3 regions of the Paenibacillus sp. FSL R7-0312 genome follow, and region 3 is predicted to be linked to each of the others. Evidence: riboswitches for the same ligand, from Rfam matches in the RefSeq annotation. Region 3 holds a riboswitch; each other region holds the start of a gene.
What was found. A riboswitch is a leader RNA that binds a small molecule or an ion and turns the genes downstream of it on or off. The one in region 3 is predicted to bind cobalamin.

Region 1 (3,967 bases), 6.1 Mb from region 3:
CAGCCGGCTGGTCGCAAGGATTACCCCGGAGGGCAGATTATCCGCCGTGTAGCCGTGCCGGGCAAGCACCGATTGATACGGCTCTGTCCTGCATATGGCCTTATCTACCTGCATACCGGCATGGATGGCTAATTCTCCCCGGTAAGCCGTCGGCCAGGAACGGGTCTCGATCTGTTTTTCACCCAGCTCAATTAAGGTTGCCCAAGGCTGGCGAATCGTCAGACACTTCATACAAGTGCCTCCTCTCATAAACAAAATAGGCTCTAGGAATAACATATAAATCGTTTAATAAGATTGATTTCATTTTAGTCCTGCATTCTGTATTAAGCATAAGCAAGCATCGGGCCGGTAGACGATCGGATGAATAAATAAAAAAACGCGACCCCCAAAACCCCGGAAAGCCGCGCCACTATTGAGTTCTTACGGATGCTGGTGAAGGGAATTGAACCCCCGGCCTACGCATTACGAGTGCGTTGCTCTACCCCTGAGCTACACCAGCTTAAAAGGATTGCCCCTGCCAAACAAAAAATATTATAACTCTTTCAGCAGAAAACGCAACCCTTTTTGACTATTACCTCTTCCTATCCCTGCATAAGCCCCAACCCGCGGAAATATTCCAGCGCCTGCTTAGCACTCTCCAGCGACGACACGGCATAAGCCTCTTGCTCTACTATATAATACAGAATTCCGCTTTCCTCTGCCTTGTCGAAGACGCTAGCGAAATCAACCTGCCCTTTCCCGAGGTCAGTCTCTTCATTATTTGCCCCGAAATCCTTAATGTGGACCAGCGGAACACGCCCGGCATAACGCGAGACATAGTCAATCGGCCGGGCCCCGCCCCTGTATACCCACCCCAGATCAAACTCGGCAAACATATGCTCAGCAGGAATCTGCCCCAGCCATATATCGATGACTGCTTTGCCGTCTACCTCCGCAAATTCATAATCATGGTTGTGATACCCGTACTGCAGGCCTGCTGCACGGACCATCGCGGAGGCCTTCTCCAAGAAGGGAATCACCGCCGTCACATCTTCCATCGAGGGGTTCTGCGGAAGCGGTGCCGAAGGGGTGATCATATATTGTAGTCCAAGTTCCTTCGCATATTCAATTTCTTTGGCTAACGCCCGTTCCATGTTATCCAGACTGCTGAAATCCAGGCCCACATGCGCCGAAGGCGCAGCAAGACCCAACCGGTCCAATGTACGGCGCAGTTCTCCTGCAGACACGCCGAAATAACCGGCGAATTCTACCGCCTGGTATCCCATCTCCGCCACTTTGCCCAGTGTACCCAGGAAATCGCGCTCTGTCTGGTCACGCAGTGTGTACATTTGAATTCCGATTTGCTGTGAGGCCTTTGCCATGAAAGATCCGCTCCTTATAGGTTGAATCTGATTACAACTACAGGTACTCCTTACTCTCCTTGCAGCTTACGTTCCACGGATTCCAGCTTGCTGCGGCTCGTAGAAGACTTGTCACGACGGTCATCAATTTTAAGCGAGGTAGATACTCTCTGTGCTCCTGAAGTAAAAGGCGACTCATGCAGCGCTTCTACTGCAGACAGAATCCGTGCAACCGGTCCTTCAATAATAGTCCCCATCGAAGTAAGCTCATAGGTAATCCCCTCCACGGTCTGCAGCACACGCTGCATATCGGCCACATAGCTGCTGAGACTGGTACTGCCAGTGCCAATCGGAATAACGGTCACTTCACCAATCGCCATTATGAAATCCCTCCTGCAAGTTTGATGAGTCTCCTCTTTCCTTACTCCTTAATTGTAACCCTTCAGCGCCCCTCCCACAAATAACCACAGACCCCCCTCTCTATTACTATCTCCCCCGTAAAATTACCAGGATTAGACGCACTCTATTTATGGAGTCTTTGTGGCATCTTTTGGGACAATTTATGACTCATTTAAGGCCATATCCACAGGAAAGTTGTGGATTACCTGTGGACTAACTGTGGATCATCTGTGAGTAAACCTGCGGAACCCGCTCCCCGCGCGGGATTGTAAAAAAACATTTACAAACACAATATATTGAGTTACGTTTATTAAACAACAACAAAATATAGTAGAAACAGGTGTTTCACTCTCTCAATCGAGAGGAGACTTAATAGGGAAACGCGGTGCAAAACCGCTGCGGTCCCGCCACTGTAACCGGATGTTCCAGCCGCCAGATGCCGCTGGAGCAGCATCCACCGGCAACAAGCCACTAAGGGGCTGCGAGGCCCCTCGGGAAGGCGCCGGAGGGCATACCGGAAGCCAGGAGACCTGCCTGTTTCTGTGGCACCATTCAGACTCCTGCGAGGAACAGGCGAGGTGCCCGCATGCGGCCTGCACGAGCAGAGTTAGCCTTTCCGTTAATCGGGCCAGAGGCTGCCGATACCTGAGGACGATAGAGTATCGTTCTCAGGTATCGGCTTCTGCGGAATGTACAAGAACGGGTTATACATAAGCATAGACAACAAGCCCTATACCCCTTTACGTATATTTCACAAAGACCACCGGCAAATTTCCGCTTCCGGATATTTGCATTACGCATTCGGGCATTTCCCGCCTTCCCGGCTGGAGATGTCTTTTTACTGATGTCTTGGAGCACATGCTTCACGCTTATGATACCGAGAGGAGAGAGCTATACAATGACGCTGCTGGAGAAACGATATAACGAAGGACAAGCTGTACAGGAGGTTCTTTTGGAAGAAGTTATTCATTTGGGACGGGATATTATCGACAGCCGGGATTTGGATCTGCTGCGCGAGAATGCCAACTTGAACGGGGAGAGCTTCTCCGGCAAGATGAGCAAATTCGGTAGTGAATATTCCAAGTGGTACGCACGCAATTTCACGATGCCGCCACAGCTCGTGCAGGCTATTGAAGATAATGTTGTATATGTACACGACCTGGATCAATATGCCATCGGAACAACCAACTGCATCTTCATCCCGTTTGAACGTCTGCTCCGCGAAGGCTTCAATACCGGCAACGGAAGCGTCCGCCCTCCGAATTCGATTATGACGGCTATGTCGCTGGTGGCGATTATTTTCCAGTCCCAGCAAAATGCCCAGTACGGCGGCGTATCCGCCAACAAGCTGGATTACGATCTCGCGCCTTATGTCACTAAATCCTTCACCAAGCTGTTCCGCAAAGGAATGGAATATTTCGAGGAAGGTACCGCCGGAGAAGCGCTCGGCGAGGTTACTATGACCCGCAGCGATCTGGAAGAGAAGTATCCGCGTGCCTTCCGTTTCGCCCTGAAAGAGACAGAAATTGAAACGCTTCAAGCCGCGGAGAGTATGGTACATAACCTGAATACCATGTCCAGCCGCTCCGGCGGCCAGATTCCTTTTACCAGCATCAACTACGGAACCTGCACCTCTCCGGAAGGCCAGCTGGTGATCAGCTCCCTGTTAACTGCTACGATGAACGGGCTTGGCAGCGGAGAAACACCGGTGTTCCCGATTCAGATCTTCAAATGCAAACAGGGTGTCAACCAGCAGCCTGGTGATCCTAACTATGAGCTGTTCGTGAAAGCAGCAGAGTGCTCTGCACGCCGACTGTATCCGAACTTCGCCAATCTGGATGCTCCGCTGAATATGCAGTACTACGATCCAGCCGATCCGGATACTGAATTTGCCACCATGGGCTGCCGGACACGTGTTCTGGGTGACCGCTTCGGACGCAACCACTGCTCCGGCAAGGGCAATCTTTCATTCAACACGCTTAACCTCGTACGTTTGGGACTAGCCTACGGCACAGTAACCGGCCGTCGCCTTGCCGCTGACGAGGAAGGCTTCTTCGAAGATCTTAATCATTATATGGACGTTGCGCTGGACGGCCTGCTGCACCGGTTCCGCATTCAGGCTTCCCAGAAAGCCAAAGCCTCCGATTTCATGATGCGTGAAGGCGTCTGGGAAGGCGGCGAACAGCTTGCACCGGAAGACAGCGTAGGTGAACTGCTGAAGCACGGTA
Region 2 (3,967 bases), 6.7 Mb from region 3:
TGCTTGGGATCGTACTGATCATCGCCATCATCGCCATCAGTTGGCTGCGGCCGGATGCGGATACCGCTGCACCGCAGCCGACGGTGAGCCCGGTTCGGGGCGATATCAAGAATTCGGATGGGCAAGTTCAAGCCCCTGTCTCTGTACGGCTGGTTGGCAGCGGAGTGGCAGGTGCCGGGACGGGCACTGGGGCCGAAAACGGTAGAACAGAAGGTACCGGGAACGCTGGCGGGGGTGAAGGCGGCGGAACGGAAGGCGCCGGGAACGCAGGCGGGGGTGAAAGCGGCGGAACGGAAGGCACTGGGAATGCTGGCGGGGATGCAAGCAGCGACGAAGCAGGCGTCAAGCTGGTGTTCAGCTTTGCCGCTGTGGCGGACTGCTCCGCCTTCAACCCGGCGGAGATCATTGTGATGTCCGGTAATAACGTTGCGGACACTTACAAGGTTGTAGCAACTGCGAGCAGTTGCCTGGCCGCCGGAGTTGACGGCGGCTCTGATGAGGGAGCCGTGGGGACTGACGGCGGCGGAGATGGGGCCGCTGGAAATAGCGGCGGTACTGGTGAAGCAGGCGCAGGGAATGACGGCGGCACGAGTGGAAATGCCGCCGCTGGGAATAGCGGCGGCACTGGTGAGGCAGGCGCCGGGGTTGACGGCGGCGCGAACGGGGAAGCAGCCGAGGCCTCCCCGGCAGCGGGTGCATCGGGCGCAGGAATCCCTGCGCGCGTATATGAAGTGACGGTGGAGCTGGAGCCTGGCGCGAAGCTGGCCGCGGATGATATGATCACCGCCGGAATCTATACGCTGAAGCTACAGGCTAGTCCGGGGAGCATTCCGGGAAGTACCCCGAGCACTACTCCGGAGACTACACCCGGCACCGACCCCACTCCTTCCGCCAGCCCGGACACGGATGCGGAATGATTGAGTGAGAGCCTGAATTGGCGAAGCCGGATGTAAGAGAAGTCCGGCATTTCATCAACGGTGCTGCCGCCAAAGTTGGCAGAGGGGTCATTGTATTTTATACACTCAAATCCGGAATAATCAGCCCTATTATGCGTTCTATTGTATTTGATGCATTAGATTCCGGATTTCTGAGCCTATCAGGGGTATATTCCACAATCAATTGTATGAAATACAGCAGAATGCCTTATCGCCGTCTTTTATTCCCATTCTGTTGTACATAATACAATCAACAAGCTTCTGGCTCTTGCCGGAAGCGGAAGAATCACTATTTAAGTCCTGAACAGCACGATATGCCGGGAGAATGCGGCAAGTGTTGTTCAGGCTTTTTTGTGTGGAAGGGGCAGGGTCTGCCTATAATTGAAGCAGCTTGTCTATAGACATACAGGGGAATAGTAGATATGATTGTTTGAGAATATTAAAATTTAATAAGCTTTGGAAAAAGGTGCGGATTTCCGTAGAAATAGGCGCTGTCATGCAACAGATAGCCATGCCGGTTCTACGAGAGTAATCTGCTTAAAAGGGAAGGCCGGTGTAAGTCCGGTGCGGTCCCGCCACTGTAAATGCGGAGCGACTCCTGAGAAGCCACTGTCTGATGATCGGATGGGAAGGCGGGGGAAGCAATGATGCGTAAGCCAGGAGACCTGCCTTTTTCGTTGTTGTTTCTATTCTTCGGGGGTAAGAATGCGGAACAGGTGCAAATATAAGCAGGGGCTGTGTGTAGGGAATCCTCATTTCAGCCGCATGTATTATATCCTTCCCCGGCCGCCCTGTACAGGGCGGTCTTTATGTTGCACCCGCATCAGCGGAGGACGCAGGATTCATCTATACCATTCTATTCACAGAAAGAGGTCAAGCAATGAAGAACAATCTATCATCTAAGTTTATCCGGCTGGGTCTGATCGTTGTCATGATGTTCGCGGTTCTGGGGGCATCCGTGGCTCCGGCAGGACAGGCTTTTGCCCAGAGTGATACCGCATCAGCCCAGTTAAGCTTGAATGCCGCGAATACAGCCTCAGCTCAACCGGCAGGCACAGCAGTTAATGTAGCTGAGGCAGTCTATGCCACTTCGGAGTTTGTGCTGAAGGCCGGAGTCCAGTCCGACTGGCAGGCCATCGGCCTTGCGCAGGCGGGCTACAAGGTTCCGGATAGTTATTTAAAGGCGCTTGAGAGTAAAGTAGCCGCAGCCAAGGGTGTTTACGCCAGAGCTACGGAATATGCGCGGATTACGCTTGCGGTAAGGGCGCTTGGCGGGAATCCGGCAGATGTCGCCGGCTACAACCTGATTGAGAAGCTCTACAATAACGATAAAATTACCGGCCAGACGCTGAACAACGCAGCCTACGTACTGCTGGCGCTTGATTCCGGAACTTATACTATGCCTGACAATGCCAAATGGACGCCGGCGAAACTGCTGGCTGAGATCCTGTCCAAACAGAATACTGACGGAGGCTTCACCCTGACTACGGGGGCTAGTGATCCGGACATGACAGCGATGGTGCTTACGGTGCTGGCAGGACATAAGGATGATCCGGCAGCCAATACCGCGGGTCAGCGGGCGGCAGCCTGGCTGGCGACTGCACAGGACAAGAACGGCGGCTATGGTGACAGTAGCGAGAGTGTCGCTCAAGCCATTATTGGACTGTCTTCCTTTGGGATTGACCCGGCAGGAGCGGAGTATACCGCAAACAATGTGAACCTTGTCAGTAAGCTCCTTAGCTTCAGTGCAGCAGGCGGCGGGTTCGCTCATACAGCGGGCGGAAGCTACAATCAGCTCTCGACAGAGCAGGCGCTGGAAGCATTGGTAGCTTACAAGCTTTTCAGCACAGGCAGCAAGCTCTATGATCTTAGCAATTCACCTGTGAAAAGTCCTCAGGTTAGTGTGTCTGTTGCCATTGAGGGCCCTAATGGAACCCTGGCAGAAGGCACTGTATATGCTGGAAATGTACTTCAAGCCCTGGAGAAGGCAGCGGCGGCGAAGAAGGTGGCCCTGGTCAATGAAGCGGGTAATTATGTGACGGGAATTGGCGGCGTGACTGCAGGTGCTTTTGGCGGCTATGACGGATGGATGTATGTTGTAGCGCGTGGTGGAGCATGGATTTATCCAAGTGTAGGCATGGGTGATTTCCTTCTTGCGGAGAATGACCGCGTGCTTGTCTATTATGGCGGGGATAACACACAGGTGGTAGAGTCCGTGACGGTCTCCCCTGCACAGCCGCAGCCTGGACAAGATATTACTGTAAAAGTAACTCAAAAGCAGTGGGTATGGAATGAAGCGACCTTCACTTCCGACCCGGTATCCTCAGCAGCCGCAGGGGTTCAGGTATCTATCAGCGGTAAAACTGCTGTTACGGATGCTGCGGGTTCAGCTGTTGTTGCCGGCGGCCTGCCAGCGAATAAATATACAATTACCGTTACCGGATATCTCAAGGACAGCACACCTGCGGTAGTCCGCTATTCGCAGCCGCTGACCGTGGCTTCTGCTGCGGCTAACCGTGTTGCTTTTACCGATGTGAAGTCAATCTCGCCTTGGGCGCTGGAGTCCGTGTATACGGCCTATGACCGCAAGCTGATGGACGGCGTCAGTGAGAGCAGCCTCGTGTTCGCACCGAAGCAGAATATTACCCGCGCTGAATTTGCGGCACTGCTGCTGAGATTGACTGGAAATGAGCCGTCTGCGGCATCGTCAACCCAGAGTTTCAGTGATGTTAAGGCGGATGCGTGGTATTATGGAGCAGTGAACAAAGCGAAGGAACTGGGAATGGTCAGCGGAGTAACAGGCACAGACTTCAAACCGGACGGCCCCGTTACCCGCCAGGATATGGCTGTAATGATCGTGAGAGCCTTGAAGCTGGACGAAGCTTCGGCAGCAGCCGGAACCGGGAAATTCACTGATGAAGACCAGATCAGCGCCTATGCATTAACGGCGGTACGTACTGTAACCGGACTTGGAATTATGAGCGGTACCGGCGGCGAATTCGCTCCTGCCACTGCTGTAACCAGAGAAATGG
Region 3 (3,967 bases):
TGGATCTGACAGTGGATAGCCCGGTATACAGCTATGAGGGCGTAGAGATTCCTGAAGTATCTGCTTCAGCTTCCGTAACAGCAGAGGGCGTGATTCATGTCAGCCTGTGCAACCTGAATCACGCTGCACCGGCAGTATTGCCGCTGGAGCTGCGCGGACTGGCTGGACTGTCAGCGGCCGTAAGCGGCACAACACTTGCCGGGTCTTCCATCGATGCCCACAATACCTTCGAGCAGCCGGAAGCTGTAACACCGCAGCCGTTCAACGGCTTCAAGCTTGAAGGAGATACGCTGACGGTTACTCTGCCGCCAATGTCGGTAACTGTACTGGAAATTACTCCGGAAGCGTAAGGAGAACAGCAGCATGACAACCACTTCAGCCTGCAAGGGATGCCGGGAGGAGTACAAGGTGACGGAAGCGCAGATTGCCCGGATTCTGGCCTCTTCGATGTTCAATCCGGGGAACACTGCCCCGGATGAAGTCTATGCCGAGCGGGTTGCTCTATGCAGAGCTTGTCCTAAGCTGCAGGATGGCGTGACCTGCACGGCCTGCGGCTGCATTATACCGGTCGTGGCCCGGCTGAAGGCACGCGGCTGTCCGCTGCCGGGCGGCGGCTTGTGGCAGCCTGTGACTGATTAAACCGCATGGCTGTCTCTAGTAATAATACCGTAACCGCAACAGCGGCAGCGGGGGACCTGATCTTAAGGTCTCCTGCTGCCGCTGTTTGTTGTCTAATCCTGTCCGGGTCCTTCCGTCCGGCTGGTATTTGCCGACGCTTCAACAGCATCTGTATAAAAGAGTTCAAAGACCAGATCCTCGTTGTAGTTGCCGAATCCCTTGCCGAACAAGGTAAGACCACCGATATGCTCCGCATCGTCTTCCACAGAAACCTTGAACGTCCACTGTTTATCACGGATACTGACCTGATCCAGCGTAACCTCTGACAGCTTCTGACCGTCCATGAACGTGCCCGCCGGAGTAATCCGCAGCTGCTTAAGCAGTCCATATTGGTTGGTGAGCGCAGGCCACCAGGAAGGAGTGTATTTGCCCGGGCTGTCCCCGTAGTCGCCGGGGCTGGTCCAGAATCCAAGCCGCTGTCCGTTCAGTGTGAAGGTGATGTCGGAGGGCCAGTTATTATTGATGGACGGGGCTTCGGAGGCAATCTCCATGGTGATGACCAGTTCCTCAGGATTCTGGCTGGACAGCAGGAAGTTCGGGATTTTATATTCCACGAATCCTTTGCCGAACCACAGGATGCCTGCATTCACCCGCTCCTGATCCCAGAAATACCGCGGATCGTCAAAGTTGCCGATTACCCGCTCGGTGGTAGATAATCCGCAGGTCGGTTCAATCTGGAAATCAGAGTAGTGGCCCACGGGTATTTCCTTACGGTAGCCTCTGCGCTGTGTTCTGGCTTGTCCGGGGAAAATAATCTCAGCACTCTCGGCGGCCAGTGTACAAATCTTCTGCAGTCCGCTGCGCCCGGGAGCCATGTGGCTGCGGATCAGTCCGGCAGCTTCCAGCTTGCGCACATGCATGGTCATAATGGCACTGCTGAGCTTCAGCGCCCCGGCCAGTTCCTTGACGTTCATAGGCTGTTCGGACAGCAGCCGCAGCATCTGCAGGCGCACAGCGCTGGATAACGCTTCATACACGGGTAAAGATTGTTCGGTTAGATCAAGTTTCATGTGCTGCCTCCACGTTCAGGTTATATAGTTAATAATTATATTACTCAAATGATATTCTTACAAGCAAATGAATATTGCCTAACAAGCAAATGAATACTGCGCCTCGCAGCCGCTCCAATTTTATCACAGACATGCAGAGCCTGTTCCGCTATGATGTAGGATGGATTAGCGATGTAACAAGGTGCTCTTGCCGGATCAGGCAAGGGATAACAGGGAATCGGGTGCAAGTCCCGAGCGGTCCCGCCACTGTAAGGAAGAGCTGAACTTCATGATGTCACTTGGGGAGATCCCGGGGAAGACGAAGGATGCAGCGCCCGTATTCCAAGCCAGGAGACCTACCTTGATTACACACACCACGACTCTACGCGGATAGGAGCGGTGTACGGATAGGTTAATAAGATGAGGCGATGTGCCCCTGTAGAACCGGAGGGAATCTTGAAGATCAAGATCAGAGCCGGCTCAATGTTATGCAGACACAGCGTTGAGCGGACCATGCGGAGCGACCGGGTGCAGAGCCCTTTGTTGGCGCACGGCAGTGCTCTCTATCGAATCATACCTGCGTACATACACTCCCACCCAGAAGGGCGGGAGTTTTTTGGTTTGCCATATTTAAGAAACGTGGAGGCTGACAAATGAAGAAACGCGGATTTTGGAGTTTTGCGGCGCTGATTGCCGGATTTACAGTGTTCTTTTTGCTGAATGAACCTGGGACGGCCCAGGCTATGCACATTATGGAAGGGTTTCTGCCGGTAGGCTGGGCTGTGTTCTGGTGGGTGGCGTTCTTACCGTTCTTTGTGCTCGGGATTATCAGGCTTAGATCGATGACCAAGGAGAATCCTGAGCTGAAGCTGCTGCTCGGTCTGGCAGGGGCGTTCACGTTCGTTCTATCGGCGCTCAAAATGCCTTCCGTTACCGGAAGCAGCTCTCATCCTACGGGTACAGGGCTTGGTGCTGTAATGCTGGGGCCGCTGCCGATGGGCGTGATCGGCTCGATTGTGCTGTTGTTTCAGGCGCTGCTTCTGGCGCACGGGGGAATCACTACACTCGGGGCGAATGCGTTCTCGATGGCGGTCGCGGGGCCTTTTGCCGGATATGCAGTCTATAAGCTGTTGATGAAGCTGCCGGACCGAGAGAAGCTGGCCTTATTCTGTGCGGCGGCGGTTGCCGACCTGATGACTTATGTAGTGACTTCCGTCCAGCTTGCGGTGGCTTTTCCGGCTGCGGATGGCGGGGTCCTGGCGTCTTTTCTCAAATTCGGAGGGATCTTTGCCGTAACGCAGATTCCGCTGGCCATCAGCGAAGGGCTGCTGACCGTATTATTGTGGAACTGGCTGAAATCGTACAGTCCGAATGAAATGTCGCTCCTGAAACGCAAGGTTAAAGGGGGAAATGCATAATGAGCAATAAATGGAACAATGGGTTGATGCTGCTGGCCGTTGTCCTGTTGTGTGTGCTGCCGCTGTTGTTCGTAGAAGGGGAGTTCGGCGGGGCCGATGATGCTGCCGAGAGTGTGATCACAGAAATTAACCCGGAATATGAACCCTGGTTCAAGCCGCTGACCGAAATCCCGGGTGAGACGGAGAGTATGCTGTTCGCATTACAGGCGGCGATTGGCGCCGGAGTGATCGGATATTCACTGGGGCTGCTGAAAGGGAAACAAGGCCAGGCGAAGCAGAACAGCATCAGGAAGTGATCAGACGAATTGATGTCCTTTCTTATAATAATGCCTTAAGGCAGCTGTCTCCCATGTGGAAAAGCTCGTTCGCGGCACTGATGTTCCTGCTCTCCTATACAGTGGATCCGGTGCTGCAGATTGTGATTACGCTGTGGATGATGTCATGGTGCATCCTGCATGCCAAAATTCCCTATCGCGCCTATTTGTTGCTGTTTGGAACGGCGCTGCTGTTCTATGGCCTTAGTGTCCCGGCACTGCTCGTGGAATTCGGCCACCCCGCTGCCGGGGAAGCTGGCGTATTCCGGATTTCGGGGCAGCCTCTTCCGGTGTATATCACAGCTGCAGGACTGGAACGGGCCGCTGAACTGCTGGTTAGGGTCTCTGCCTGCACAAGCTGCTGCTTCTTCCTGATGTTCACCACGCCGTTCAGTGAGCTGCTGCAAGTGCTCCGCAGACTGCGTATGCCGCAGATTGTGCTGGAGCTGATGCTGATCATGTACCGCTTCCTGTTCCTGCTGAATGATGCAGCGCACGGACTGATGCTGGCCCGGAGGCTGCGCGGCGGCCGGAGAGGGTACAAGGCCAGGCTGGGGGAGACGGCGGC

Region 1: it holds a riboswitch for cobalamin, as region 3 does, so the genes downstream of both, MKX70_RS03355 (anaerobic ribonucleoside triphosphate reductase) here and MKX70_RS29940 (energy-coupling factor ABC transporter permease) in region 3, are expected to answer to the same signal.
Region 2: it holds a riboswitch for cobalamin, as region 3 does, so the genes downstream of both, MKX70_RS00920 (S-layer homology domain-containing protein) here and MKX70_RS29940 (energy-coupling factor ABC transporter permease) in region 3, are expected to answer to the same signal.

The regions. Positions count from the first base shown of each region.
Region 1 is NZ_JBBORE010000001.1:787,825-791,791, forward strand. Features, by position in the region: gene MKX70_RS03335 (ASCH domain-containing protein) at 1-231, opposite strand, end outside; tRNA gene MKX70_RS03340 (tRNA-Thr) at 428-499, opposite strand; gene MKX70_RS03345 (sugar phosphate isomerase/epimerase family protein) at 582-1,361, opposite strand; gene MKX70_RS03350 (MTH1187 family thiamine-binding protein) at 1,412-1,720, opposite strand; cobalamin riboswitch at 2,061-2,291, shown strand; gene MKX70_RS03355 (anaerobic ribonucleoside triphosphate reductase) at 2,638-3,967, shown strand, end outside.
Region 2 is NZ_JBBORE010000001.1:209,987-213,953, reverse strand. Features, by position in the region: gene MKX70_RS00925 (GAP1-N2 domain-containing protein) at 1-917, shown strand, start outside; cobalamin riboswitch at 1,434-1,622, shown strand; gene MKX70_RS00920 (S-layer homology domain-containing protein) at 1,816-3,967, shown strand, end outside.
Region 3 is NZ_JBBORE010000001.1:6,899,812-6,903,778, reverse strand. Features, by position in the region: gene MKX70_RS29955 (alpha-N-arabinofuranosidase) at 1-350, shown strand, start outside; gene MKX70_RS29950 (DUF6171 family protein) at 364-639, shown strand; gene MKX70_RS29945 (ArsR/SmtB family transcription factor) at 732-1,688, opposite strand; cobalamin riboswitch at 1,851-2,045, shown strand; gene MKX70_RS29940 (energy-coupling factor ABC transporter permease) at 2,321-3,085, shown strand; gene MKX70_RS29935 (energy-coupling factor ABC transporter substrate-binding protein) at 3,085-3,381, shown strand; gene cbiQ (cobalt ECF transporter T component CbiQ) at 3,378-3,967, shown strand, end outside.